Regions from separate parts of the Acidovorax sp. GW821-FHT10E03 genome, predicted to be linked through region 2. Evidence: predicted binding sites of a transcription regulator. Region 2 holds the regulator's gene; each other region holds the start of a gene.
What was found. Region 2 encodes NrdR, which represses ribonucleotide reductase genes. Its sites were predicted from a motif close to CACNANATNTNGTG; they were not measured.

Region 1 (7,674 bases), on a different contig from region 2:
AGCACCAGATCAGCCACGCGCCGGCATCCACCTTGCCGCTGGATGAAACCGTGGCGCTGGTCTGGAATGACTGGCAGGCGCAGGACCCCCTGCAGCGCCGCGCGGTGGTGATGCTCGAAGCGGGCAATACCCAGGTGGAATTCGACACGGAGCATCTGCGCCGCGTGCTCGTGAACCTGTTGGACAATGCGCTGCGCTACATGGGCCAGGAGCCCGATTCGCTCACGGTGACCACCCGGACCCTGCCGTCGGGACAGATCAGCCTGCAAGTCTGGAGCGACGGCGCCCCCATGGACAAATCGGTGGAGCGCCACCTGTTCGAGCCCTTCTTTTCATCCGAAAGCCGCTCCAGCGGCCTGGGCCTGTATATTTGCCGCGAGCTGTGCCAGCGCCATGGGGCGTCCATCAGCTACCAGCGGCTTACCCGCACCACCCTGCGGGGCGAGGTGGGAGGCAACGCCTTCACCGTGGGCTTTCGCCGCACCACACGCCCCACCGAAGCCGCCACGCTGTTTGACACCATCGTGGTCTGAAACGCATTGCCATGAACGCCCCTGCCGCCTCCATCCTCGTCGTGGACGACGAACCCGACCTGCGCACCTTGTACGAGCTGACGCTGCTGCGCGAAGGCTATCGTGTGGAGACTGCGTCCAGCGTGCAGGAGGCACGCGAGCAGCTCAAGGCCCACCGGTTCGATGCCGTCATCACCGACATGCGCCTGCCCGACGGGTTCGGCATGGAACTGCTGCAGGACCTGCGTGACCAGCAACGCCGCGAACGCTGCGTGGTCATGACGGCCTACGGGTCGGCCGAGAACGCCGTGGAAGCCCTGCGCTCCGGCGCGTTCGACTACATGACCAAGCCGGTGGACCTCAAGCAGTTCCGGTCGGTTGTCGCCTCCGCGGTGCAGGGCACGGGTGGTGTCCCCGCGCCCCGGGCCGCGCGCAGCGGTGGAGTGCAAGGCCGGCCGGCGCCGGCCGGCGCGGATCCCCTGGCGGCGGGCACCGCCCTGGACCGGCTGGTGGGCACCTCCGAGGCGATCCGCAACGTCAAGCAGCGGGTGGCCAAGGTCGCGCGCGGCATGGCGCCCGTGCTGATTCACGGTGAATCAGGCACGGGCAAGGAACTGGTGGCGCAGGCCCTGCATGCCAGCAGCCAGCGCGCGGATGGCCCGCTGGTGGCCGTGAACTGTGGTGCCATTCCCGAGAACCTGCTCGAGGCGGAGTTCTTCGGCGCCCGCAAGGGCTCCTACACCGGCGCCGCCCAGGATCGCGACGGCTACTTTCAGGCGGCCCGTGGCGGCACGCTGTTTCTCGACGAGATCGGCGACCTGCCCCTGGCCATGCAGTCCAAATTGCTGCGTGCGATCCAGGAGCGCAGCGTGCGGCCCCTGGGCTCGACGCAGGAGGAGACGGTGGATGTGCGCATCGTCAGCGCCACGCACCGCGACCTGGCCGCCGATGTGCAATCGGGCCGCTTCCGGCAGGATCTGTACTACCGGCTCAACGTGATCGAGATCCTGATCCCCCCTCTGCGCGAACGGCGCGAGGACCTGCCGGTGCTGTGCGCCGCGCTGCTCTCGCGCATCGCGCAGGAATCGGGCATGCCGGTCCCCCCGCTGACCGACAGCGCGCTCCACGCCATCGCCGCGCACCCGCTGACCGGCAACGTCCGGGAACTTGAAAACCTGCTGCACCGGGCCGTGGCGCTCAGCGATGGGGAAGAGCTGCATGTGGACGGGCCCTCGGGGGGGACCGCCGAGTCCCCGAGGACACGGGCGGCGCCAGCGCCCGCGATGCCGTCCCCCGCCGACCCGCAGAGCACCTACCCGGCCGCGCCGCCGCCCGGCGCGGGCAGCCTGGTGACGCTGCCCAGCGATCTTCAGGCATGGCTTGACCAGCAGGAGCGCGACATCCTGATCCGCGCCCTGCGCGAGGCGGGCTTCAACCGGACCGCCACCGCCGCCCGGCTGGGCATCAGCCTGCGCCAGATACGCTACAGGATCGCCCGGCTGAACATCGCCGTGCCCAACGACCAGGACCCGCATGACGACGTGGGCTGAGGAGGCAGCGCCGGCGGACCCACCGCCGTGGGACGGCGGCTGGCACCGCGCGGCCACGAGGCTCCCATCCCCCAACCATGGCACGCGCCCGGCAGCGGCCAGGTCCGCCATCGACCTGATCGTGGTGCATTCCATCAGCCTGCCGCCAGGCGAGTACGGGGGGGGTGCAGTGCAACAGCTGTTCACCAACACCCTGGACTGGGATGCCCATCCCTACTACCAGAGCATCCGCGGACTGGCGGTGTCGTCGCATTTCTTCATCGAGCGCACCGGTGCGCTCTGGCAGTTCGTGGATTGCGATCTGCGGGCCTGGCACGCAGGCCAGTCGGCCTACCGCGGGCGCAGCCAGTGCAATGACGACTCGATCGGCATCGAGCTGGAGGGCCTGGAGGGCCTGGCGTTCGAACCCGCCCAGTACCGGACGCTGGCCACTCTCTGCCAGGACATCGCGCGGCGCTATCCCATCGCGCACATTGCGGGACATGAGCACATAGCGCCCGGGCGCAAGCAGGATCCCGGCCCCGGCTTCGACTGGGTGAAGGTACAAAAGGCATTGCGCTGGCCGCCGCACCGTTTTCCCGCGGCGACCCGGCCCGCCATCCTGGCCGCCAGCTGAACGCGCTGTCGCAGCGCCGCGTCACAGCAACTTTTTCTTTGTGCAACCGCACAAAGCCGCATCGCCAAGCTCCACGCGGCCTCGCGAAGAAAAACCGCCCGTATCGCCCGCCGCGGCGCGGATTCGCTGCTGCTTTTTCGGTGGGACAAGGGATTCCAGCGGGGTCATCGCAAGAACTCGCAGCATTGAAAACATGCTGTTTCCCTTTTCCCAGGGGTTTGGGGCGGTACACTACCGGTAGTGTCTTGAATGCACCTGACACACCATATATAGTGTGCGGCAGACAGAAGTCCGGCCCATCACTCACACCTTGCGATGGCTTCACGCCCCGCGCCACACATCCCAGACAGCCCACAGAAGAGGACACCCATGCAAGCTGCTTTGACTACGCCTTCCACCACCCACGCCAACCCAGCGCAAGCTCCGGCTTCGCAGCCCGCGCCAACGTCGGCGGCCAACTCGCTGGCGCACTACCAGATCATCCGCCGCAACGGGGCGGTGGTGCCGTTTGAGCCGCAAAAGATCGCGGTGGCGATGATGAAGGCCTTCCTGGCGGTGCATGGCACACAAGGCGCCGCGTCCGCCAGCGTGCGCGAAGTCGTGGACACCCTGACCCAGAATGTCACCCGCGCCCTGGTGCGGTCGCGCCCCGGAGGCGGCACCTTTCATATTGAAGATGTGCAGGACCAGGTGGAACTCGGACTGATGCGTGGCGGCCACCATGAGATTGCCCGCGCCTACGTGCTGTACCGCGAGCGCCGCACCCAGGAGCGTGCACGCCAGGTCGAGCAGCAGGCTCCGTCCGCCCCCGCTCCGCTGCTCCACGTGCTGGACGGCGGAGAACGCGTTGCCCTCGACCTCCACCGGCTGCAGGCATTGATCGAGTCGGCCTGCGTGAATCTTGGCGCGGACGTCAGCGCAGACCCCATCGTTGCCGAAACCATGCGCAACCTGTACGACGGCGTTCCCATGGACGAGGTCTACAAGGCCTCCATCCTGGCGGCCCGCACGCTCATCGAAAAAGACCCCGACTACACCTACGCCACCGCCCGCCTGCTGCTGCACACGATCGTGCGCGAAGTCCTGGGCCGCGAGGTGACCCAGAGCGCGATGGGACAAGCCTATATCGACTACTTCCCCGAATTCATCAAGAAGGGCGTGGAAAACGAGCTGCTGGACGAGCGCCTGTTGCAATATGACCTGCAGCGCCTGGGCGCCGCCCTGCAGGCGGACCGCGACCTGAAGTTCGACTACCTCGGACTGCAGACCCTGTACGACCGTTACTTCCTGCACGTCAAAAAGACGCGCATCGAGTTGCCCCAGGCTTTCTTCATGCGCGTGGCCATGGGCCTAGCCCTCAACGAAGTCGACCGCGAAGCCCGCGCCATCGAGTTCTATGAAGTGCTCTCGTCGTTCGACTTCATGTCCAGCACGCCCACGCTGTTCAACAGCGGCACGCTGCGCTCGCAGCTGTCTTCGTGCTACTTGACCACGGTGCCCGACGACCTGGACGGCATCTACGAGTCGATCAAGGAAAACGCCCTGCTGTCCAAGTTCGCGGGCGGCCTGGGCAACGACTGGACCCGGGTGCGCGCGCTGGGCAGCCACATCAAGGGCACCAACGGCGAATCGCAAGGCGTGGTGCCTTTCCTCAAGGTCGTCAACGACACGGCCGTGGCCGTGAACCAGGGCGGCAAGCGCAAGGGCGCTGTCTGCACCTACCTGGAATCCTGGCACCTCGACATCGAAGAATTCCTGGAGCTGCGCAAGAACACGGGCGACGACCGCCGCCGCACGCACGACATGAACACGGCGAACTGGATTCCCGACCTGTTCATGCGCCGCGTGATGGAAAAGGGCACCTGGACCCTGTTCTCCCCTTCCAACGTGCCCGACCTGCACGACCTCTTCGGCGCCGACTTCGAGAAAGCCTACGTGGCCTACGAGGAAAAGGCCGCGCGCGGCGAGATCAAGCCTTCCAAGACGGTGCAGGCCACCGACATGTGGCGCAAGATGCTGACCATGCTGTTCGAGACCGGCCACCCCTGGATCACATTCAAGGACGCCTGCAACGTGCGCTCGCCCCAGCAGCACGCCGGCGTGGTGCACTCGTCCAACCTGTGCACCGAGATCACGCTGAACACCAGCGACACCGAGACCGCCGTGTGCAACCTCGGCTCGGTCAACCTGCTGCAGCATCTGAAGGACGGCCAGATCGACCATGACAAGCTCAAGAGGACCATCAAGGTCGCCATGCGCATGCTCGACAACGTGATCGACATCAACTACTACGCCGTCAAGAAGGCGCGCGACTCCAACCTGCGCCATCGCCCGGTGGGCCTGGGGGTGATGGCGTTCCAGGACAGCCTGTATGAGCTGCGCATTCCCTACGCGTCGCAAGAGGCCGTGGAGTTCGCCGACAAGTCGATGGAAGCCATCTGCTACTACGCCTACTGGGCCTCCACCGAACTGGCACGGGAACGCGGCCAGTACTCCAGCTACAAGGGCTCGCTGTGGGACCGCGGCATCCTCCCGTTCGACACGCTGGACATGCTGTCGGATGCCCGGGGCGGGTATGTGGAAGTGGACCGCTCTTCCACCCTGGACTGGGACGCCCTGCGCAAGAAGATCGCACAGGACGGCATGCGCAACTCGAATTGCGTGGCCATCGCGCCCACCGCGACCATCTCCAACATCATCGGCGTGGATGCATCGATCGAGCCCTCGTTCGGCAACCTGTCCGTGAAGTCCAACCTGTCGGGCGAATTCACCGTCATCAACGGCGGCCTGGTGCGCGACCTCAAGCGCCTGGGACTGTGGGATGACGTGATGATCATGGATCTCAAGCATTTCAAGGGCTCCCTGCACCCCATCGATCGCGTGCCGCCAGACATCAAGGCGCTGTATTCGACCGCCTTCGAGGTGGAGCCCCACTGGCTGGTGGAGGCCGCATCGCGCCGCCAGAAATGGATCGACCAGGCGCAGAGCCTGAACATCTACATGGCTGGCGCATCGGGCAAGAAGCTTGACGACACCTACAAGCTGGCCTGGGTGCGCGGTCTGAAGACCACCTACTACCTGCGCACGCAGAGCGCCACGCACGTCGAGATGAGCACCGTGAACACGCGCCAGCTCAACGCGGTTTCGTCCGGCAACGACGGCGGTGCGCCACAGGCCTCCGCGTCCCCGCAGGCCAAGCCCAGCGCGCTGGAAGCCGCCGCGGCAGCGGCCGCCGCGCAGGCCGCCGCGCTGCCCGCCACGGACATCAAGTTCTGCGCAATCGACGATCCAACCTGCGAAGCCTGCCAATAAGGACTTCGCGCGCAACGCCTCGACACATCCGAGGCGTTGCGCATGTGCTGTGAAGCAACAAATCGTTGCCACACAACGCTTCAGTGCTTTTCTTTTCGCAGCACTGCTTTCATAATCCGAACACTGGAAAATCTATGTTGACCTGGGACGAAGAAGTCAAGCCCTCATCGCAAAATCAACTGGACGGCGGTCTGCAAAACAACCGCCCGGCGGGGCAACCGCCTCTGTCTTTTCAGTCCCCCTCGCTGCACCCCGTTGCTGCGACCGCAACGGCCGCGGCCGGCCCGCAAGTGGCGGAGTCCACTGTAGTGCATCGGCGCGTCAATGCCGCCGACAAGCGCATCATCAACGGCCAGACCGACGTCAACCAGCTGGTCCCGTTCAAGTACAAGTGGGCGTGGGAAAAGTACCTCGCCACCTGCGCCAACCACTGGATGCCGCAGGAAGTGAACATGACGCGCGACATCGCGTTGTGGAAGGACCCGAACGGCCTGACCGATGACGAGCGCCGCATCATCAAGCGCAATCTCGGCTTCTTCGTGACCGCCGACTCGCTGGCCGCCAACAACATCGTGCTGGGCACCTACCGCCACATCACGGCGCCCGAGTGCCGCCAGTTCCTGCTGCGCCAGGCCTTTGAAGAAGCCATCCACACGCACGCCTACCAGTACATCGTGGAGTCGCTCGGACTGGACGAGTCCGAGATCTTCAACGCCTACAACGAAGTCCAGTCGATCCGTGACAAGGACCAGTTCCTGATCCCTTTCATCGAAGCGATCATGGACCCCAACTTCCGCACCGGCACCCCCGAAAACGACCAGACGCTGCTCAAGTCGCTGATCGTTTTCGCCTGCCTGATGGAAGGCCTGTTCTTCTATGTCGGCTTCACGCAGATCCTGGCGCTGGGCCGGCAAAACAAGATGACCGGCGCTGCCGAGCAATACCAGTACATCCTGCGCGACGAGTCGATGCACTGCAACTTCGGCATCGACCTGATCAACCAGCTCAAGCTCGAGAACCCGCACCTCTGGACCGCCGAATTCAAGGCCGAGATCAAGGCGCTGTTCCTCAAGGCGGTCGAGCTGGAATACCGCTACGCCGAAGACACCATGCCCCGCGGCGTGCTGGGCATGAACGCGTCCATGTTCAAGGGCTACCTGCGCTACATCGCCAATCGCCGTGCCACGCAGATCGGACTGGAAACGCTGTTCCCCAACGAAGAGAACCCGTTCCCGTGGATGAGCGAGATGATTGACCTCAAGAAGGAACGCAACTTCTTCGAGACCCGGGTTATTGAATACCAGTCCGGTGGTGCGCTGTCCTGGGACTAGCGCCTTTCGCATCACACCACCATGGATTTTTACACCACGCCCCACACAGACAGCGCCGCAGAGCGTTGCCGTGCGGGGCGTTCCCGTGTTCATGGCGATGGGGGTTTTCTCCATCGCCATGGATCGCTTCGTGTCCACTGCAGACACGAAGTGCTCTTTGCAAATTGACCCAAGGAGAACATGATGGCAACTGCGAAAAAAACGGCCGCCAAGAAGGCAGCCCCAGCGAAAAAGGCCGCATCGGCAAAGCCCGTAGCGGCAAAGAAGGCTGCACCGGCCAAGAAGGCCGCTCCCGCCAAGAAGGCAGTAGCAGCGAAGAAGGCTGCACCTGCCAAGAAGGCAGCAGCGCCAGC
Region 2 (7,674 bases):
GTTCATAGGACTGCCAATCATGTACGACCGCAATATTCTTGTCGAACAAACCGACCCCGAACTCTTTGCCGCCATCCAGGCTGAAAACGCCCGGCAAGAGCACCACATCGAGCTGATCGCCAGCGAGAACTACGCCTCCCCCGCGGTGATGTGGGCGCAGGGCACGCAGCTGACCAACAAGTACGCCGAAGGCTATCCCGGCAAGCGCTACTACGGTGGCTGCGAGCACGTGGACGTGGCCGAGCAGCTGGCCATCGACCGCGTCAAGCAGATCTTCGGTGCCGAGGCCGCCAACGTGCAGCCCCACTGCGGCGCATCCGCCAACGAGGCGGTGTTCCTCGCGTTCCTCAAGCCCGGCGACACCATCATGGGCATGAGCCTGGCCGAAGGCGGCCACCTCACGCACGGCATGCCGCTGAACATGTCGGGCAAGTGGTTCAACGTGGTCTCCTACGGCCTCGATGCCAACGAAGCTCTGGACTACGACGCCATGGAGAAGAAGGCGCACGAAACCCGCCCCAAGCTCATCATCGCCGGTGCCTCGGCCTACAGCCTGCACATCGACTTCGCACGCTTTGCCAAGGTGGCCAAGGACGTGGGCGCGATCTTCATGGTGGACATGGCCCACTACGCCGGCCTGATCGCCGCGGGCGTGTACCCCAACCCCGTGCCCCATGCCGACGTGGTCACCAGCACCACGCACAAGAGCCTGCGCGGCCCGCGCGGCGGCATCATCCTGATGAAGGCCGAGCACGAGAAGGCCATCAACAGCGCCATCTTCCCCGGCCTGCAGGGCGGCCCGCTGATGCATGTGATCGCGGCCAAGGCCGTGGCCTTCAAGGAAGCGCTGCAGCCCGAGTTCAAGGCCTACCAGGAGCAGGTGGCCAAGAACGCCAAGGTGGTGGCCGAGACGCTGACCGCGCGCGGCCTGCGCATCGTGTCCGGCGGCACGCAAAGCCACGTGATGCTGGTGGACCTGCGTGCCAAGGGCATTACTGGCAAGGAAGCCGAGGCCGTGCTGGGTGCCGCCCACATGACCATCAACAAGAACGCGATCCCCAACGACCCCGAAAAGCCGATGGTGACCAGCGGCGTGCGCATTGGCACCCCCGCCATGACCACGCGCGGCTTCAAGGAAGAAGAAGCCCGCATCACGGCCAACCTGATCGCCGATGTGCTGGACAACCCCCGCGACGAGGCCAACATCGCGGCGGTGCGTGCCAAGGTCAATGCGCTGACGGCCCGCTTCCCGGTCTACCGTTAACTTCACCGGTCAGCAGCCGCCATGAAGTGCCCCTTCTGCAGCAACCTGGAAACGCAAGTCGTCGAAACGCGGGTGTCTGAAGATGGGGTGTTCATCCGCCGCCGCCGCCAGTGCGGCGCGTGCGACAAGCGCTTTACCACCTACGAACGGCCGGAAGTGAGCTTCCCGGCCATCGTGAAGAAGGATGGCCGGCGCATCGAGTACGAACGCGCCAAGCTGCTCGCTTCCTTCAATCTGGCGCTGCGCAAGCGCCCGGTCAGCACGGACCAGATCGACAGCGCCATCGAGCGCATCGAGGAAAAGCTGCTCAACCTCGGCCAGCGCGAAGTGATCTCCAGCCGCATCGGCGAGCTGGTCATGCGCGAGCTCAAGAAGCTCGACAAGGTGGCCTACATCCGCTTTGCCAGCGTGTACCGCAGTTTCGAGGACATCGACGACTTCCGCGCGATGGTGGACGAAGTGCGCAAATAGCCGCCGCGGCGCCCACGGCCCGTTTGTTGCCGGGCTGGGCTGCCCACGCACCCGCCGCCAGCCAGCCAGGCCCAGCGGCCACCTTGGCGATGCGCTATCAAAAATATAGCTTTCGGCGCTTGAAGTAAAAGCGCCAGAGGCTATTTTCATGGGCAAAACACCCCCCTGGTGCACAGAAACACCGCGGCTGCCCGACAATGCCTGCGGTGAAAACCCGCCACTTCCTGCAGCTGGTGCTGCTGTCGGCCCTCTGGGGCGCTTCGTTTCTCTTCATCCGCATCGCAAGCCCGCTGCTGGGGCCCAACGTGATGGCCGCCCTGCGCATCGGGCTGGGCACGCTGACCCTGGTCGCCATCATGCGGGCGGCCGGCGAGCCCTGGCCGTGGCGCCACTGGCGCGAGCTGTTCGGGCTGGGCACGCTCACCGTGGCGGTGCCGTTCCTGCTGTATGCCTGGGCCGCCTTGCACCTGCCGGCGGGCTACAGCTCATTGCTCAACACGATGGCCGTTCCCTTCAGCGTGCTCGCGGCCGCGTGGATGAAGGAGGACACGCTGAGCCAGCGCAAGTGGCTGGGCTGCCTGTGTGGCTTCGCGGGCGTGGCCCTGATCGTGCAGCTCGGCCCGGTGGAGCCCACGCCGTCCCTGCTGGTCGCGGCACTGGCCTGCATCATCGCGTCGGCCTGCTACGGGGTCTCCACCACCTGGATGAAGCGGGCCACCACGCGCATGTCGCCCCTGTCGATCGCCGCGGGCATCCACGCCGCCGCGCTGGTGCTGCTGCTGCCGGGCGCCGCATGGAGCCTGCCCGAAGCCCGCTTCACCCCCGGGGCCGTGGCGGCGGTGGCGGTCATGGGCATCGCCACCTCGGGCCTGGCCTACTGGCTCAACCTGCGCGTGCTCGCCCAGGTATCCCCGGTGGCGGCGATGAGTTCCGCGTTCATGATCCCGCTGTTCGGGGTGGCCTGGGGGCATGTGTTCCTGGGCGAGGCCCTGGGCCCCGGCATGCTCTGGGGCGGCGCGCTCGTGCTGGTGGCCACCGGCCTGGTCACGGGCTTCAACCCGCTGCGCTGGCTGGCGGCACTGCGCCCGGGCAAGGAATAGCCGCCGCCGCTCAACGCACGGCGCGCGCGACGGACGTGATGCGGTTGGTAGCAGGCACGGCCACCGGACTCTGCGTGCGGAAGTAGGCCTCCAGCGCGTCCAGGTCCAGCCCGCCCACCAGGCGGTCGCGCCCTTCGGTCAGCACGGTGAAGTTGTCTCCGCCGCTGTCGAGGTAGCTGCTCATCACCACGCGCACCGGCATGTCGTCGCGCAGCGCAGCACCCTGCAGCACCATCTGGCTGACGCGCTCGCCCGCCGGCCGGGACAGGTCGAACTGGTAGGCAAAGCCCGATGAGACCGACAGCACGCGGGGCCGCTGCACGGTGTTGCTGCCGCTGGCGAACTGCTGCTCCAGCACCGCCCTGATCTGCGCACCCGTGAAGGTCTTGACGACCAGCTGGTTGCCAAAGGGCTGCACGGCAAACAGCTGCCCGTAGCGCACCAGGCCCTGCACATCCGGTACCAGGTCGGCACGCAGCCCCCCCGGGTTCATGAAGGACAGCTGCGCCCCGCCCTGCTCCGGCGCGCGCGTGGCGTGGAGCTGCGCATCGGCGACCAGGTTGCCCAGGGCGCTCTCCAGCGAGGGCGTCAGCACGCGGCGCAGGGCCGACACAGCCTGCCCCACCGGGCGCTGCGCCAGCGGTATGGCCGCCGCGCGGTAGGTGTCGACGATCTTTTGCACCGCCGGATCGGCCGGGAAGGAAGGCACGGCCGAGGTCATGGGCACGTGTCCCTGGCTGCCGGTGAAGGCCTCTCCCTGCACGATGACGTTGCGCGCCGTCTTGCGCACCACGCGGCGCGTGCGGGTGTCCACACGCAGCTGGATGTCGGTGAGCAGCGTCCCATACTGGCCTGCACTGGTCAGCAGGAAGGGCCTGGCGGGATTCACACGGGCGTAGTCGCACACGTAGGCCTGGTGCGTGTGGCCGGAGACCACCACGTCCACCGCGGGGTCCAGGCGCTCCAGGATGGGGACGATGTCGCCGGAGAGGCCCGCGCAGCTGGTCTCCTGCACCCCGGCCGTGGTGCTGCCGCCTTCATGGATGACGACCGCGATCACGTCGGCGCCCTGCGCCTTGAGCTGGGGAATCAGGGCATTGGCCGTGGCCGCCTCGTCCTCGAAGCGCAGCCCGGCCACGCCCGAGGGGCTCACCATGGTGGGCGTGGCCTGGAGCGTGAGCCCGATGACGCCCAGCGTCACCGTGGTGCCACCCTGCGTGAAGCGCTTGAGCCCCGTCGCGGGCAGCAGTGTCCGCCCGTCCTCGACGCGCACCGTGTTCGCGGCCAGGAAGCCAAAGCGGGCGCCCTTGAATGGCTGGCTGATCTGGCAGGGCTGGCGCGCCGTGAACTTCTCGCAACCTCCCTGCTGCAGGCGCAGCAGCTCGCGCCAGCCGCGGTCGAACTCATGGTTGCCCACCGCGTTGAAGTCGATCTGCATCTCGTTGACAGCCTCGATGGTGGGCTCGTCCAGGAACAGCGAGGACACCAGCGGCGACGCACCGACCATGTCGCCGGCGGACACGACCGCGTGGTGCGGCCCCCGCGCCTTGAGGGCTGCGATGGCGCTCGCGAAGTACGCCATCCCGCCCGCGGGCACCGCCACCGGTCCCGTGGGGCTTGGAACGGCATGCGCCATGCGGGGCGGCTCCATGTTGCCATGCAGGTCGTTGAAGCCGATGAGCGTGATGTCGATGTGCGCGGGTGCCGGATCGCCGGCCCATCGCGTGGCCGTGCCGCAGCCCGCTAGGAGGCCCCCGAGGACGCCCGCCGCCGCGAGCACCGCGCCGCCGCGCGCCCATCCTGAACCACGGAATGCCTGTGCCAACAACCTGCGCATGGAGAGTGCCTTGTCCAGTCCAGTAAAAAGGGCGCGCATCCCTGCACGCCCCGCAAACCACGGCGGCGAAGCGCCCGGGCCGGGCCCGGTGCGCTCTGCCATGCCGATTCCTACAGAAACGATGCCTGGATGGGCGGCACCGGCGGCACCACATCGCCACACTGCGCGCGGTGGCGCAGGGCATGGTCCATGACGACCAGCGCCAGCAGCGCCTCGGCGATGGGCGCAGCGCGGATGCCCACGCAGGGGTCGTGGCGGCCCTTGGTGACGACCTCGGTGCTCTTGCCGTGCACATCGATCGATTCGCGCGGGCTGATGATGGAGCTGGTGGGCTTGATCGCGATGCTCACCTCCAGGTCCTGCCCGGTGCTGATGCCGCCCAGCACGCCGCCCGCGTTGTTCGTGCGAAAGCCCTGGGGCGTCATCGAATCGCCATGCATCGTGCCCCGGTGGGCCACGCTGGCAAAGCCCGCGCCGATCTCCACGCCCTTCACCGCGTTCAGGCCCATCATGGCGTGGGCGATGTCGGCATCGAGCTTGTCGTACAGCGGCTCGCCCAGCCCCACGGGCACGCCGGTGGCCTGCACGCGGATGCGGGCACCGCAAGAATCACCGGCCTTGCGCAGGGCGTCCATGTAATCTTCGTACTGCTGCACGTCGGCCACGGGGGCGAAGAAGGGATTGCTGCGCACGTGGTCCCAGCTCTCGAACGGGATGGACAGGTCGCCCAGCTGTGTCATGCAGGCGCGGAACTGCACGCCGTACCGCTGCGCAAGCCACTTCTTGGCCACGGCGCCAGCGGCCACCGTGGGCGCCGTCAGGCGGGCGGAAGACCGGCCTCCGCCGCGCGGGTCGCGGATGCCGTACTTGTGCCAGTAGGTGTAGTCGGCATGGCCGGGGCGAAAGCTCTCGGCGATGTTGCTGTAGTCCTTGCTGCGCTGGTCGGTGTTGCGGATCAGCAGCGCAATCGGCGTGCCGGTGGTCTTGCCTTCGTACACGCCCGACAGGATCTCCACCGCATCGGGCTCGTTGCGCTGGGTGACGTGGCGGCTGGTGCCGGGGCGGCGCCGGTCCAGGTCGGCCTGGATGTCGGCCTCGGCGAGCGCCATGCCGGGCGGACAGCCGTCGATCACGCAGCCAATGGCCGGGCCGTGGGATTCACCAAAGTTGGTGACTGCGAATAGGGATCCGAAAGTATTGCCGCTCATGGCGCGGGATTATCCCAGAGCGGCCGCACGGCCGCGCCTTGCCCCCGGGGTGATGGCCCGTGCCGTGCGCCAGGAGCCCGAAGGCGGGCCCTCCGTGCGGTGCGGATACCACGCGCCACCAACCTGCTTGGCATCGCGGGATGCGCTTGCTAGCATGGGTGGACGATCTTTGGGACAACCATGCCCGTTTCAGCTCCGCACCTTCCAGGCTCCCCCTCCCCTTTGGACCGCCCACCGGCAAGCCTCCTGGCAGACGCCCCGCTGCGCAGGGCCCTGGATGCCAGCGACAACGCCATCGTGATGAGCAACAGCGCCAGGCTCGTCGTGTACATCAACGAGGGCTTCACCCGCCTGTTCGGGTTCAGGCCCCAGGAGGTGCTCGGGCGGCACCTGAGCGATGTGCTGCTGGGCCCGCACTCCGACCCAGGGCTGCTCGCCGACATCCGCAGCGGCATGCACACCGAGGGCTGTTTCCATACCGAGACCCTGCTGTACAGCCGGGCCGGCGCGCCGCGCTGGGTGTCGATGATGATCAATGCATCGGACGAGGCCTCGGGCGGGCCGGGCGGCAGCATCACCGTGCTGACAGACATCACGCTCACCAAGATGCACGAGGTGCTGCAAAAGCGGGTGCTCGAGGGCATGGTCAATGAACTGCCCCTGGCCGATCTGATGGCCCTCGTCTGCCACGAAGTGGAGCGCATCGCCCCCGAAGTCACCGCCTCCATCCTGGCCGTGGATGAGCAAGGCCTGCTGCGCCCCCTGGCGGCACCGGGGCTTCCTCCCGCCATCTGCCAGGCGCTCGACGGCCTGCCCATCGGCCCCCGTGCGGGGTCGTGCGGCACCGCGGCCTTCAGGGGCATCCCCGTGGCGGTCAACGACATCGCCACCGACCCCTTGTGGGACGACTACCGCGCGCTGTTCGCACCCAGCGGCGTGCGCGCCTGCTGGTCCAGCCCGATCTGCGACCACACGGGCAAGGTGGTGGGCACCTTTGCCTTCTACTTTCGCGAGCCGCGCGGCCCGGATGCGCTGCACTACCGGCTGGTGGGTGTATGCCTGCACCTGTGCGCGCTGGCCATCGAGCGCAATGCCACGCAGCAGCGCATTCACCGCCTCGCCTTTTTTGACGGGCTCACGGGCCTGCCCAACCGCGCGATGTTCCTCAGCAGCGCCGGGCGCACGCTGGCCGGCCTGCGGCAGGACGGCCGCCCCGGCGCGCTGCTGTTCATCGATCTGGACCGCTTCAAGCAGGTGAACGACACGCAGGGGCATGCCGCGGGCGACGCGCTGTTGTGCGAAGTGGCCAGGCGGCTGACGCAGTGCCTGCGAGCGCGGGACCTGATCGGCCGGCTGGCGGGCGACGAATTCGTGCTGCTGCTGTCCGAGTGCGCCACCGAGGAAGCGGTGCAGGCGGCGCACCGCATGCTGGAGGAAATGTCCCGGCCCATGGACATCCATGGACAGGCCCATGTCTGCCACGCCAGCATCGGCATCGCGATGTTTCCCGACGACGGCGACGCCATCGAGACGCTGCTGCGCCATGCCGACCAGGCGATGGCACAGGCCAAGAGCGATCACCGGCACAGCCTGCAATTGTTCAGCGCGGAGATGAACCGGCGCGCGCAGGAACGTGCAGCGCTGGAGCGCGCATTGCGCCAGGCCCTGGCCGAACGCCGCCTGACGCTGCACTACCAGCCCCAGGTGCTCGGCGAAGCGCCCGGCACCCTGCACGGCGTGGAAGCCCTCGCGCGGTGGCAGCACCCCGAATGGGGCATGGTGCCGCCCAGCCGG
Region 3 (7,674 bases), on a different contig from region 2:
CGCGGCAAGCTCGACGCGCTGCTGGCCCTGGCCGAGGCCACCGACTGCCGCCGCGTGCGGCTGCTGGCCTACTTTGGCGAAGCCTCCACGCCCTGCGGCAACTGCGACAACTGCCTGACACCACCCGCGATCTGGGACGCCACCGACGCGGCGCGCAAGCTGCTGTCCACCATCTACCGCGTGAACCAGGCCAGCGGCATCAGCTTTGGCACGGGGCACATCATGGACATCCTGCGCGGCAAGAAGACCGAGAAGGTCGCGCAGTTCGGGCACGAGAAGATTTCCACCTTCGGCATTGGCGCGGACCTCTCGGAACCGCAACTGCGCGGCGTGCTGCGCCAGCTGATCGCCACGGGCGCTTTAGGCCTTCAGAAGGTGATGCTGGACAGCGGCCACAGCTTCGACACGCTGTGCCTCACCGAGGGCTCGCGCGCCGTGCTCAAGGGCGAGGTGCCGGTGCAGCTGCGCGAATCGGTGTCGTCCGCACCAGCCAAGCGCACGCGCAAGGGCAGCGCCCCGCCCGCCGCCGCCGCCAACCTGGGGCCCGACGCGCAGGTGCGCTTCATCAACCTCAAGGCCTGGCGCGCCGAGGTGGCGCGCGAGCACAACCTGCCCGCGTATGTGATCTTCCACGACGCCACGCTCGCGGCGATTGCCGAACGCAACCCGGGCACGCTGGCCGACCTGCAGGGCATCAGCGGCATGGGGGCGAAGAAGCTCGAAGCCTACGGCGCCGACGTGCTGCGGGTGGTGGGCGGCTGAGCCGCCCGGCCACCGGCATCGCCCCACCCCCTGCCAGGCTGGCGCGCGCGTGCGTGTGGCGGGGAGGGCTACCTTCCCGCGCGCAGCGCGCGAATGCCCTCTGAAAAACGCCGCAGCGTGGGCGTGCTGTCACCCGGGGGCACCATCAGTTCAATGAGCTGGAAGCGCCCGCGTTCGGCAAACGCGGCATCGAGCGCCGCCTTGAACTGGGCGCGCGTGTGCACCCGGTGGCCGCGCCCGCCCAGCGCGTCGGCGGCATCGGCCAGGTGCCAGTCGCCGAGCGCGGCGCAGCGCGACGTGGTCTGGAACGCGCGGATCATCTCCCAGGTCTGGTTGTTGAGCACGATGGCGATGGGGTCCAGCCCCAGGCGCGGGCAATTGCCCAGCTCCCAGCCCGTCATCTGGAAGGCGCCGTCGCCCACCAGGATCAGGCTGCGCTGGCCAGTGGCCACCTGGGCGCCGATGCCGGCCGGCACCCCGAACCCCATGGACGCGTAGTAGCCCGGCGCCACCAGCGGCGTGGGCAGCAGCTCCATGGCGGCGAACAGGCAGTCGCCGATGTCCGAGACGATGTTCATGGGGCCGTGCGTGCGGATGCGGTCGTTGAGCGCGCGGGAGAGGTCGGCCGCACACACGGGCGCATCGTCGGCCACCAGGCCTTCGGGGCAGATGGGCGGGGGTGGCAGCGCACGTGCCGTCGCAACACCCGCTGCCGGGGCACGGGCCAGCAACGCCTCCACCAGCGCGGCCAGGGGGATGTCCGGGTACAGGTGGTGGCCCACGCGCGCCTCGCGGTGCGCGGCGATCAGCGCGCGGCGGAAGTCCATGCGCTGGGCGCTCACGCCGAAGTTGCTGTCCGACAGGATGGCGCCCAGCATCACGGGCAGGTCGGAGTCGTCCAGCAGCGCGCTGGTCTCCGGTGCGCCCGCCACGCCCAGGTAGGTGCCGTGGAAGGGCACGCCGGCATGCCCCGCGTCCTCGGCCAGCAGGCCCCGGCCCATGAAGGTGGTGAGCACGGGCAGCTGAAGGCGGCGCGCGAGTTCGGCCACGCGGGCTTCCAGGCCAAAGCGGCGCACCTCCACGTCCACCACCAGCACGGGGCGCCGGGCAGCCTGGATGCGGGCCATCCATTCGTCGGCGCATTCGGCCACGGCGGCTGCGTTGAACGGGCTGGGGGGCAGCACCGGCACCTCGGCCATGGGGTGCAGCGTCATGTCGCGCGGCACCTCGATGAGCACGGGTTGCGAGTATTCGCGGCAGCTGCGCAGCACGCGGGCAAGGTCGGCTGGCGCGGTGGCGGGGTCGGACAGGCGCACCTGGTCGCAGGTGATCTCGCGGAAGATGCGCCACTGCGAATCGACATGGCGCACCTGGTGGTGCAGCACCAGGCCGGAATGAGCCTCGACCTCGCCGGGGCAGCCGGCCAGCACCACCAGCGGCGAGCGCTCGGCATAGGCCCCCGCCACCGCATTGACCACGTTGAGCGCGCCCGCGCCGTAGGTGACAGCCACCACGCCCAGCCCGCAGTGCATGCGCGCGGCGGCATCGGCGGCAAAACCCAGCGAGGGTTCGTGGCTGAGCGTGACCAGCGGCAGGATGCCGCTTTCCTCGATCTGCGCGAAGAAGGGCAGGATGAAATCACCGGGGATGCCGAAGATCTCGCGCGCGCCGTGGGTTTTGAGCGCGTGCAGCAGCTGGAGGCCGAGGGGGTTCATGGAGGATTTCCTGACAAGGTGGTGCCGGTGTGCGGCGGTGGCGCGAATGATCCGCGCGGGCTGCGCAAAGCACTTCTGACGCGCATCAAGGCGTGTGCAACAGCGGCCGTATTTGCATGCTTATTTCATGCAGGCCCTTGCAACGCAGGAAATCTGCGCCCGGCACTCACACCCGGCGCAAGGTGAATCCGGAAAACAGCGCGGCCAGTTGCTGCTGGTGTGTGGGCGCCAGCGCCCAGGCCGGGGCGCCGAGCACGCGGCATTCCTGCAGCGCCCAATGCCGCACCCCGCGCGCGGCCAGGGCCTGGGCCAGTTCCAGCAATTCGTCCACACCAAACAGGCCCGCGTGCCAGGTGGTGCGGCATTCGTGGTCGATGCCATGGGCCAGCATGGCATCGAGCGCGGCCCAGGCGCGCGCGCCGCTGCCGGGGGTGGCGGTGATGGCGTCGTAGCGCTGCGGCAGGGCCTTGATGTCCAGCCCCACCCAATTGAGGCGCGGCAGCAGCGCCGCCAGCCGCCCGGGGTACATGCCGCCGGTGTGCAGGGCGGTCTGCAGGCCCAGTGCGCGCACGGCATCCACCGCAGCGGGCAGCGCGGCTTGCAGCGTCGGCTCACCGCCCGAAAACACCACGCCGTCGAGCAGGCCCCGGCGGCTGTGCAGGAACTGCAGCGTCTGGTCCCACGGCAACGCCGGGGGCGCGGCGGCGTCGAGCAGCCCGGGGTTGTGGCAGTAGCCGCAGCGCCAGGGGCAACCCTGGCAATAGAAAACGGCCGCGAGGCGGCCGGGGAAGTCGATGGTGGTGAGCGGCGTCATGCCGCCCAGCCGCAGCGCGGACGCTGGCGGCGCCTCAGCAGGCGTTGCTTCCACCACGCGCCTGCTCTGAAAAGAAACGGCGCTCGGCGTGCTCGCCCTGCTTGCCCGTGTTGAAGCTGGCCACGGGGCGGTGGTAGCCCATGACGCGGGTCCAGACCTCGCAGGGCTGGCGCTCGCCGTCGGTGAGCTGCACGGCGGCCAGGGCGGCCTGTTCGGGGGTAGAGAAATGGCTCATGTGATCTCCTTCATGGTTAAAAAATGCTTCTGTATTGATAGCTGCCAACTCTTTATTGATAAGCGCTACAGGTCAATTTGGTTTGAAATGCGAGGTCAGGCCACCAGCCGCCGCCGCTTGGCGTCCAGCCGCTCTTCGTCGCAGCGCGGGCAGAACGGGTGCTCGCCCGCCAGGTAGCCGTGCGTGGGGCAGATCGAGAACGTGGGCGTGACGGTGATGTAGGGCAGGCGAAAGCGCGTGAGCGCGCGCCGCACCAGATCGCGGCAGGCCGCGCCGCTGGACAAGCGCTCGCCCATGTACAGGTGCAACACGGTGCCGCCGGTGTATTTGGATTGCAGCGCCTCCTGCCGCATCAAGGCCTCGAACGGGTCGTCGGTGAAGCCCACGGGCAGCTGCGAGGAGTTGGTGTAGTAAGGCTGCTCGGACGTGCCCGCCTGCAGGATGGCGGGCCAGCGCTTTTTGTCTTCCTTCGCGAAGCGGTAGGTGGTGCCCTCGGCGGGCGTGGCCTCCAGGTTGTAGAGGTGGCCGGTTTCTTCCTGGAAGGCGGTCATGCGCTCGCGCACGTGGTCGAGCAGGCGCACGGCAAACGCGTGGCCCCATTCGCTGGTGATGTCGTGCCGGTCCGCCGTGAAGTTGCGCACCATCTCGTTGATGCCGTTCACGCCCAGCGTGGAAAAGTGGTTGCGCAAGGTGCCCAGGTAGCGCTTGGTGTAGGGGAACAGGCCCTGGTCCATCAGGCGCTGGATGAGCTTGCGTTTGGTCTCCAGGCTTTGTTTGCCCAGTTCCAGCAGGCGGTCGAGCGCGGCGAACAGGCCCGCCTCATCGCCCGCATGCTGGTAGCCCAGGCGCGCGCAGTTGATGGTGACCACGCCCAGGCTGCCCGTCTGCTCGGCGCTGCCGAACAGGCCGTTGCCGCGCTTCAAGAGCTCGCGCAAATCGAGCTGAAGGCGGCAGCACATGGAGCGCACCATGTTGGGCTCCAGCTCGGAGTTGATGAAGTTCTGGAAGTACGGCAGACCGTACTTGGCCGTCATCTCGAACAGCAGCTGCGCGTTCTCGCTCTCCCACGGAAAATCCTTGGTGATGTTGTACGTGGGGATTGGGAAGGTGAACACCCGGCCCTTGGCATCGCCCGTGGTCATCACGTCGATGTAGGCGCGGTTGATGAGGTCCATCTCGGCCTGCAGGTCGCCATAGCAAAACGGCATCTCTTTGCCAGCGATTACGGGCACCTGCTCGCGCAGGTCCTCGGGACAGGTCCAGTCGAAGGTGAGGTTGGTGAACGGCGTCTGCGTGCCCCAGCGCGAGGGCACGTTGAGGTTGTAGACCAGCTCCTGGATGCACTGGCGCACGGCGGCGTAGTCCATGGCATCAATGCGCACAAAGGGCGCCATGTAGGTGTCGAACGACGAGAACGCCTGCGCGCCCGCCCACTCGTTCTGCAGCGTGCCCAGGAAGTTCACGATCTGCCCCACGGCCGAACTCATGTGTTTGGGCGGCCCCGCCTCCACCTTGCCCGGCACGCCGTTGAGCCCCTCGTGCAGCAGCGTGCGCAGCGACCAGCCCGCGCAGTAGCCGCTGAGCATGTCGAGGTCGTGGATGTGCAGGTCGCCGCTCCTGTGCGCCTCGCCGATCTCGGGCGTGTAGACGTGCGACAGCCAGTAGTTGGCCGTGACCTTCCCTGCCACGTTCAGGATCAGCCCGCCCAGCGAGTAACCCTGGTTGGCGTTGGCGTTCACGCGCCAGTCGGCACGGGTGAGGTATTCGTTGATGGAGCTTTCCACATCGACCAGCGTCTGCCGGTCGGCGCGGAGCTGGGCGTGCTGCTCGCGGTAGACGATGTAGGCGCGCGCGGTGGCCAGGTGGTTGGCGGCGATCAGCGTCTGCTCGGCCACGTCCTGGATCTGCTCGATGGTGGGTGCCTCGCCATGGAAGCGGTGGATGAGCACCTTGGTGACCTGGGCGGTGAGCAACGCCGCTTCGTCGGCGCCATATTCACCCGAGGCCTGCCCGGCGCTGGCCAGCGCGGCGCGGATGCGTTCGGCGTCAAAAGGAACGCGCTGGCCGCTGCGCAAAACGACTTCGCGGGGCAAGGTGGAAAGGGTGGACGCCATGGGTTCGACCAATCTGTGGAACGGGTTAAAAACACTACCTATGGTGTCCACGATACCCACCAAACACTATAGGTAGTTTGACCCAACACAATCGAGGCGGTAAGCAGGGGTAAAAAAAAATGCCGGCACAAAGGCCGGCGAAAGGAAGGTGCCGTCAGGCCCTACCGATGGATGGGGGTGCGTGTGATGGCACGCTGGAGCACAAGAGGTGTGCGTGGAAAAGGTGGGTGTTTTTGTTGGGGGGCTAGGGGCTGCAGGGGCTCCACCGCTGCGGCCGGGCTGCGCTCGCGTGGGCGCTCAATGGCAGGCGGCGGTTTCTTCCTCCTCGATGCGCGGATAAAAGTCATGGTCTTCGCGCTGCATGCGCTCGAACACCCGGCGCAGCACCACGTTGGCCTCGTCCCGAAAGCCCTGCGCATCGCGGCGCACGGCCTCGGCCGTGTTCCAGCGGCGCGCAAAGGCGTCGTAGGCGCTGGCAATCGAGGCCATCTCGCTCTGGTACTGGCGGCCCAGGCGCGCCAGTTCGGGGTTGCCACCGCGCTGCAGTGCGGGGTAGAGCACCTGGTCTTCCACGGCCAGATGCAGCTTGATGGTGCCGCTCATCGCCACGATGCCCTGCGCGATGGCCGTGGCGTTGGCCTGCACGCCCGCGTGGGCCAGGGCGCGCAAGGTGGCGATGCTGCGCAGGATGTCGGTGTGCTGGTGCTTGAATTTGTCGAGGTTCATGGTCAGTCCTTGTGGGCAAACGGTGTGTGAGCGCGGTGGCCGCTTGTGGCAGCCGCCGCGCACGGTGCATTTCAGCGACGGGCCTGCGCCAGGTAGGCCCCCGTGGAAGCGGCCGGGGCCCGCGAACCGAACACACCGCTCACCACCTGCCAGGCCATGGCCAGCGCGCCGACGATGAAGACCACGTCGCCGAAGGTGCGCACCCAGCGCAGCGTCTGGATGAAGGGCTGCTGCATGAAGGCCTCGCCCCGGGCGTACCACAGGCCTTCGCTCACGCTCGCGTGGAACTGGAACAGGGCGATGGGGAACAGACTGGTGGCGATCATCAGCACCAGGCCGGCGTTGAGCCACCAGAAGCCCGTCTTCATGAGCCGCTCGCTGAACACCAGCTGCGGCCGGATGTAGCGCAGCACCAGCAGCGTGAAGCCCAGCGCCAGGAAGCCATACACCCCGAACAGCGCGGCGTGGGCATGCACCGGCGTGGTGTTCAGGCCCTGCACGTAGTACAGCGAGATGGGCGGGTTGATCATGAAGCCGAAGACACCCGCGCCCAGCATGTTCCAGAAGGCCACGGCCACGAAGCACATCAGCGGCCAGCGCAGGCGGGCCATCCAGGGCGTGCGGTGCTGCAGGCGCCAGTGTTCCCAGGCCTCGTGGCCCAGCACGACCAGCGGCACCACTTCGAGCGCGCTGAAGGCCGCGCCCACCGCCATCACCGGGGTGGTGGTGCCTGCAAAGTAGAGGTGGTGGAAGGTGCCGGGCACGCCGCCCAGCATGAACAGCGAGGCCGAGGCCAGGCTGGCCGTGGTGGCCATGCGCACCGACACGAGCCCCAGCGTCGAGAAGATGAAGGCGAGCGCCGTGGTGGCGAAGACTTCGAAGAAGCCCTCCACCCACAGGTGCACCACCCACCAGCGCCAGTACTCCATCACCGACAGGTGGGTGCGTTCACCGTAGAAGAAGCCTGCGCCGTAGAACAGGCCGATGGCCACCACCGACGCCGTCAGCAGCGCCAGCAGGTTCTTGTCGCCGCCGGGGGTGCGCAGCGCCGGCACGATGCCGCGCAGCATGAGCACCAGCCAGAAGGCGATGCCGGTGAACTTGCCGATCTGCCACAGGCGGCCCAGGTCCACGTATTCATAGCCCTGGTGGCCCAGCCAGAAGTTCCACTCGGGCGGCATGATCTGCGCGATGGCCAGGTAGTTGCCCGTGAACGAGCCCACCACCACCACGACCAGCGCCCAGAACAGGATGTCCACACCCAGCTTCTGGTAAGCCGGGTCCTTGCCCCCATTGATGAGCGGCGCG

Region 1: a site for NrdR is predicted at 2,940-2,953, ahead of AC07OD_RS11175 (ribonucleoside-diphosphate reductase subunit alpha). Genes of this name have one in related genera too.
Region 3: a site for NrdR is predicted at 5,673-5,686, ahead of AC07OD_RS18160 (ribonucleoside triphosphate reductase). Genes of this name have one in related genera too.

Annotation. Positions count from the first base shown of each region.
Region 1 covers NZ_JBWKMU010000005.1:300,252-307,925, reverse strand. Annotated here, with positions in the region: gene AC07OD_RS11195 (two-component system sensor histidine kinase NtrB) at 1-533, shown strand, start outside; gene AC07OD_RS11190 (sigma-54-dependent transcriptional regulator) at 545-2,062, shown strand; gene ampD (1,6-anhydro-N-acetylmuramyl-L-alanine amidase AmpD) at 2,046-2,678, shown strand; gene AC07OD_RS11180 (hypothetical protein) at 2,700-2,873, opposite strand; gene AC07OD_RS11175 (ribonucleoside-diphosphate reductase subunit alpha) at 3,048-5,990, shown strand; gene AC07OD_RS11170 (ribonucleotide-diphosphate reductase subunit beta) at 6,125-7,321, shown strand; gene AC07OD_RS11165 (histone) at 7,505-7,674, shown strand, end outside.
Region 2 covers NZ_JBWKMU010000008.1:151,107-158,780, forward strand. Annotated here, with positions in the region: gene glyA (serine hydroxymethyltransferase) at 20-1,264, shown strand; gene nrdR (transcriptional regulator NrdR) at 1,286-1,735, shown strand; gene AC07OD_RS15705 (DMT family transporter) at 1,933-2,835, shown strand; gene AC07OD_RS15710 (bifunctional metallophosphatase/5'-nucleotidase) at 2,846-4,672, opposite strand; gene aroC (chorismate synthase) at 4,783-5,880, opposite strand; gene AC07OD_RS15720 (sensor domain-containing protein) at 6,061-7,674, shown strand, end outside.
Region 3 covers NZ_JBWKMU010000010.1:7,967-15,640, forward strand. Annotated here, with positions in the region: gene recQ (DNA helicase RecQ) at 1-762, shown strand, start outside; gene ipdC (indolepyruvate/phenylpyruvate decarboxylase) at 831-2,477, opposite strand; gene AC07OD_RS18150 (anaerobic ribonucleoside-triphosphate reductase activating protein) at 2,644-3,291, opposite strand; gene nrdD (anaerobic ribonucleoside-triphosphate reductase) at 3,326-3,526, opposite strand; gene AC07OD_RS18160 (ribonucleoside triphosphate reductase) at 3,622-5,640, opposite strand; gene AC07OD_RS18165 (hemerythrin domain-containing protein) at 5,938-6,366, opposite strand; gene AC07OD_RS18170 (nitric-oxide reductase large subunit) at 6,438-7,674, opposite strand, start outside.